Regions from separate parts of the Priestia sp. RMT2NF4 genome, predicted to be linked through region 1. Evidence: riboswitches for the same ligand, from Rfam matches in the RefSeq annotation. Region 1 holds a riboswitch; the other holds the start of a gene.
What was found. A riboswitch is a leader RNA that binds a small molecule or an ion and turns the genes downstream of it on or off. The one in region 1 is predicted to bind lysine.
Positions count from the first base shown of each region.

Region 2: linked by a shared signal. The riboswitch ahead of ACMX9J_RS03570 (amino acid permease) and the one ahead of ACMX9J_RS18450 (aspartate kinase) in region 1 are both predicted to bind lysine.

Region 1 is NZ_JBLQZO010000004.1:177,837-181,046, forward strand. Features, by position in the region: gene uvrC (excinuclease ABC subunit UvrC) at 1-1,659, shown strand, start outside; lysine riboswitch at 1,725-1,902, shown strand; gene ACMX9J_RS18450 (aspartate kinase) at 2,044-3,210, shown strand, end outside.
Region 2 is NZ_JBLQZO010000001.1:713,543-716,752, forward strand. Features, by position in the region: gene ACMX9J_RS03560 (ethanolamine ammonia-lyase reactivating factor EutA) at 1-114, opposite strand, end outside; gene thiT (energy-coupled thiamine transporter ThiT) at 271-879, opposite strand; TPP riboswitch at 912-1,012, opposite strand; lysine riboswitch at 1,187-1,371, shown strand; gene ACMX9J_RS03570 (amino acid permease) at 1,474-2,913, shown strand; gene ACMX9J_RS03575 (hypothetical protein) at 2,950-3,210, opposite strand, start outside.

The DNA.
Region 1 (3,210 bases):
TTAAAAAATCGAGTACGTTCCTACTTTACCGGATCTCATGACGGAAAGACGCTTCGACTTGTAAACGACATTGTCGACTTTGAATATATCGTCACATCTTCTAATTTAGAAGCGCTTATTTTAGAAATGAATTTAATTAAAAAGCATGACCCAAAATACAATATTATGCTTAAAGATGATAAGGGCTATCCGTTTATTAAGATTACAGCTGAAAAACAGCCCCGACTTGTTATTACAAGAAAAATAAAAAAAGATAAAGGGAAATACTTCGGTCCTTATCCTAATGTTCAAGCAGCAAATGAAACAAAGCGGCTTCTTGATCGCATTTATCCGTTAAGAAAGTGCTCCACTATGCCAGATAGGCCTTGTTTGTATTACCATATCGGGCAATGTCTAGCTCCTTGCGTAAAAGAGGTAAAAGAAGAGCAAAACAAACAAATTATTGAAAACATCACGCGGTTTTTAAATGGTGGATATGAGCATGTCAAAACAGAGTTAACTGAAAAAATGTTAAAAGCTTCAGAAGAACTTGACTTTGAACGGGCTAAAGAATACCGAGATCAAATTGCTCATATCGAAGCGACAATGGAAAAGCAAAAAGTAACGTTTAATGATTTTGTTAATCGAGATGTGTTTGGCTATTCTTACGATAAAGGCTGGATGTGTGTTCAAGTTTTCTTTATTCGCCAAGGGAAATTAATTGAGCGAGAAGTTTCTATGTTTCCTTTTTATAAAGAGCCAGAAGAAGATTTCTTAACTTTTATCGGTCAGTTTTATGCCAAAAATATTAAGCCAAAAGAAGTGATGGTTCCAGCAACGATTGATGCAGAGTTAGCTGAGAAGTTAGTAGAAGTAGAGGTTCAGCATCCAAAGCGAGGCAAAAAGAAAGAATTAGTAGAACTTGCGTGTAAAAATGCAAAAATTGCGCTCGGTGAAAAATTCTACTTAATTGAACGAGATGAAGAGCGTACAGTTGGCGCAGTTGAACGGTTAGGAGAAGAGCTTGGAATTGCCGCTCCTTATCGGATTGAAGCATTTGATAACTCAAATATTCAAGGAACAGACCCAGTTTCTGCGATGATTGTTTTTGTTGATGGGAAACCGGAAAAGAAAGAATATCGCAAATATAAAATTAAGACCGTAAAGGGACCAGATGATTACAGTTCCATGAGGGAAGTCGTTCGCAGACGGTATTCCAGAGCGTTAAAAGAAGGCCTTCCGCTTCCGGATTTAATTGTTGTAGATGGAGGCAAAGGGCATTTAGCTGCAGTCCAGGACGTTCTCGAAAATGAATTGGGACTTTTAGTGCCTACAGCAGGTCTTGTTAAAGATGATAAACACAGAACCTCCAACCTGATGATTGGTGAGCCTCCTCAAATCATACCGCTTGAACGCAATAGTCAAGAATTTTATTTGCTTCAGCGAATTCAAGATGAAGTTCACCGCTTTGCAATCACCTTCCACCGTCAAGTGCGCTCTAAGTCCGCTTTTCAGTCAGTTCTAGACGACATTCCGGGAGTGGGAGAAAAGCGTAAGAAAGCTTTGTTAAAGCATTTTGGTTCGGTGAAAAAATTGAAAGAAGCAACGGTTGAAGATATACGAAATTCAGGTGTTCCTCAAAACATTGCTGAAAAAATTTATGAAACATTACAAAAATAGTCTTGAAATAATAGAAAATATTTGATAAGCTATTAACTAATTTCATACGACACTTCATCAAATGAAGTGAAGATAGAGGTGCAAATTTAATCAGTACGCATCAGGAAGGGTATGAGCCCTTATGAACGATGCGGAAAGGGAAATTTGCCGAAGTGAACATTACCTCATAGTAATGATTGCTGGTTCTGCGTTGAATAAACGTAGGATTGTCAAGATGTAGATTCTTGGAGAGCTATCTCACGGCAGTGGACGGTTATGTTTTATAATTTTCGTTCGTTAAGCAATGAGAGCTCATCTCATTGCTTTTTTTATTGTCTGAGTAAAAAAATTTAGCTTCTCATCATCCTGCATATGCAAATTTATTGAAAAGGAATGAACAAAATTATGGCATTAATCGTTCAAAAATTTGGTGGAACATCTGTTGGTTCTGTTGAACGTATTCAACATGTAGCAAACCGTGTTATTCAAGAAGCAGAGCGCGGTAACCAAGTAGTAGTTGTTGTATCGGCAATGGGCAAAACCACAGATGCACTGGTGAAATTAGCAAGTGATATTACGGACAGTCCAAGTAAACGCGAAATGGATATGCTTCTTACAACTGGAGAACAAGTAACGATTTCCCTGTTAACAATGGCTCTTCAATGCAAAGGTCATGAAGCCACTTCGCTAACAGGTTGGCAAGCTGGTATCCAGACGGAAGCAGTTCACAGCAATGCACGAATCCAGCACATTGACACGACTCGTATTCAAAGCCAATTAGATAGAGGTCGAATCGTAGTAGTAGCTGGATTCCAAGGCTGTTCAGAAGATGGAAGCATTACAACATTAGGTCGAGGCGGCTCTGACACGACGGCAGTAGCTCTTGCCGCGGCACTAAAAGCTGCAAAATGTGATATTTATACAGACGTAACAGGAGTGTTTACGACGGATCCGCGCTACGTAGAAGATGCTCGTAAACTTCATTCTATTTCATATGACGAAATGTTAGAATTAGCCAATTTAGGAGCAGGGGTGCTGCATCCGCGCGCTGTTGAGTTTGCAAAAAATTATCAGGTACCGCTAGAAGTGCGTTCAAGCTTAGAAAACGAGAATGGAACGATTGTTGAGGAGGAAGTTTCAATGGAACAAAACTTAGTCGTAAGAGGAATTGCGTTTGAAGATAATATTTCACGGGTGACAATTGAAGGGTTAAACAACGAGTTACAAACTCTTTCTACTATTTTTACAGCATTAGCAAAAGAACAGTTAAATGTGGATATTATTATTCAAAACGTAACGGCTAATAATCGCCTCTCTATCTCATTTTCTATTAAAACTGTAGATGTAGAAGCTGCTCTTGCCGTCTTAAAAGAGTATAAATCTACCTTGGGGTATACGCGTATTGAACATGAAAGCAGTCTGGCTAAAGTATCGATTGTGGGATCTGGCATGATATCTAATCCAGGTGTTGCAGCCGAAATGTTTGAAGTGCTGGCAGGAGAGAAAATTGAAGTGAAGATGGTCAGCACGTCTGAAATTAAAGTATCTACAGTTGTACCGCATGCTGATATG
Region 2 (3,210 bases), on a different contig from region 1:
GCCTGGCAGCGTAAACTGATTTTGTTGATTTGCTATTAACAGTTTGCTTACAATCAGTTTTGTTGTGCTTGTTCCAATATCTAAACCTATGCTCGTGATCCATTTCTGTAGCATACGATCAATCCTTTATCTCGTTTGAATATGTTGACTATCATAAAACAGTTTTTTGAATATTTCACTAACTATGTTATCAAACCTGACACACTTTTGTGTAAACAAAGGTGACAAATAAGAAAAAAGACTAAATCTTGGCAGATTTAGTCTTTTTTCTTATGATGAGTGTGATTTAGTTACAATCATTCTTGATGCCGATGGAATTAACAATGAAAGAATGACTAAGCAGGCTATTAGTGACCCTACCATTGAAATACCGTTCATTGAAAAAGAATACCACAGAGCGGACATACCCTTTGGTGCGTACGATCCCCAGAAAATAATACCAGCAATAAAGTGCCAGAAATAACGTGCGAAGCTGCCGATAATAAGGGATAAAACAATTAAAACAAAAGCTTTTGATCTGTTATTGGTAGCTAAATTTGTTTTAATAGATTGTGAAAAAATACCTCCAAAACCTATAAAAGCAAAAGCTACAATATATTCAATAAATGTTTGTAGCGCTGTTAAAATATAAGCTGTTCCTGTCGCTAACTGCAAAAGTCCCCATAATAGACCAGATAGAGCCCCGCCTTTTACTCCCCAGCGAAAGCACATAATAAAAATGGGCACCATGGAGAACGAAATGCTCACAGCCGTCGCAATTTTAATTGAAGGCAAAAGGTCAAGTAGAAGTGCCAATGCTGCAAAAATAGCTATTTCAATTTTAGCCTGTAAAGGTAATGCTTTATTCACGTTTCTCACTCCTGTTTTTGAATCATTCATATCAAACGGTTTACACAGGAGTAAGCAAATATATGCTACTATTCCCACATTCCTACGCTAGCGTTAACTAACAGGTTCAAAGGGTCTGAACATTTCGTTCACTCTCAGCACGGCGGCTCCCCCTGTGGTACGTTTGGATATTTATGTAGTATAAAGACAATGTTTATTATACCATACGTAACAAAATAGATTCGAGAGATTTCAAAGATGTTTCTATTTTCTGAATCTATTTTTTATAATGACAATCGTTTTAGTATTTGTTATACTTCTTTTATGTCAATTGAATATAAAAAACCCTCATCCTAATCGATGAGGTAGAGGTCGCAGTTTTTAATAGTAAAGTAACGGAAATGCAGAGAACATTGAGGATGTTGCTTGAAAGGAAAAATTGCCGAAGTTTAAATCACTTCTCGGTTGATTTAAGCTGGGGCTGTCTCCGAACAGGAACAGAACTGTCACATCATGCGAGTGATGTGAAGAGCTATCTTCACGGAAGGTTGACGCGGTTTTCAGATTTAAAAGCGCGCACATATACTGCGGGCTTTTTTTATGTTATCCCGTCTCTTTCCGTACATTCGAAAGGAGTATTTATCTATGCAAGAGCAGCAAGAATTAAAACGTGGGTTGAAATCTCGCCACTTAACGATGATTTCATTAGGAGGAGCCATCGGAACCGGCTTATTCCTAGCAAGTGGTGGAGCAATTCACACAGCAGGACCTGGGGGAGCGCTTTTAGCTTACGCTATTATTGGCGTAATGGTTTACTTTTTGATGACCAGCCTAGCAGAGCTCGCAGCTTATATGCCTGAAGCTGGTTCATTTAGTACGTATGCGTCTCGTTTTGTAGATCCATCCTTTGGTTTCGCTCTCGGCTGGAACTACTGGTATAACTGGGCTATTACGATTGCAGCTGAATTATCTGCTGGAGCCCTTATTATGAAATTTTGGTTCCCGAACTCTTCTTCTATTTTATGGAGTGCCCTGTTTTTATTAATTATGTTTGGGCTTAACTACCTTTCTGTAAAAGGATTTGGTGAATCTGAATTTTGGTTTTCGTTAATTAAAGTAGTAACGGTTATTATCTTTTTAGTTATTGGTATTATGATGATTTTTGGTATCTTTAACAATGAAGCACCAGGTTTTAAAAACTTCACGCTTGGTGATGGACCGATTCACGGTGGATTCTTCACTGTACTAGGTATCTTTATGGCAGCTGGTTTTTCATTCCAAGGAACAGAGTTGCTTGGAGTCGCAGCTGGAGAAAGTGAAGATCCGGAAAAAACGGTTCCTCGCGCAGTTAAACAAGTCTTCTGGCGCATCTTGTTATTTTATATTTTAGCTATTTTTGTTATTGGAATGCTTATTCCATACACAGCGAATTCATTAGCAAGTGATGACGTGCGAGTAAGTCCGTTTACTTTAATATTCGAACGAGCAGGTCTGGCGTTTGCAGCATCAGCGATTAATGCCGTTATTTTAACAGCTGTTTTATCTGCTGGTAACTCAGGCATGTATGCTTCTACGCGTATGCTGTGGAACTTAGCGAAAGATGGAAAAGCACCAAGGTTCTTAGCAAAAGTGAATAAACGAGGCGTTCCAGTTAATGCCTTAATCGCAACGGCACTTGTCGGTACACTTGCATTTGGTGCTTCATTTTTTGGAGACGGTGCGGTATATACGTGGTTACTTAACGCTTCTGGTATGTCTGGTTTTATTGCTTGGTTAGGAATTGCGATCAGCCACTATCGTTTTAGAAGAGCATTTGTTGCTCAAGGTCATGATTTGAGTGAACTTCCATATCATGCAAAACTTTTCCCATTTGGCCCTATCTTTGCCTTTATTTTATGTGCCGTTGTTATTTTAGGCCAAAACTATTCGGCATTTATGGGTGACTCGATTGACTGGTACGGTGTACTTGTTTCTTATATCGGACTTCCTTTATTCTTAATTGTTTGGTTAGGATACAAATGGACGAAAAAGTCGAAGCTTATCCCGTTAAAAGAATGTCAAGTAACAGTGAAAAAATACGAATAAAAAAAGCTCTCTATTCAAAAGAATAGAGAGCTTTTTTTATATGAGCTGATCGTCAAAATGAAGAGATATATAAGCGGGTTGGTTTTTCATAACAAGCATATAACCTTTGAGGGGACGGTTATAGTAATCAGCAGCTTCGATATAATAAATACGCTGAATTAACCTGCTTAAATGAGTTGCAAAAGATGGAAGTTGGTGATTAGGAATGGTTTGGATGTAGTCTATGATTTCTTGTTTAGTTTGAAGGCCTGAACGGGTACATTCTAACAGATGAAAAAGCGGATCTGCTGCTATAGT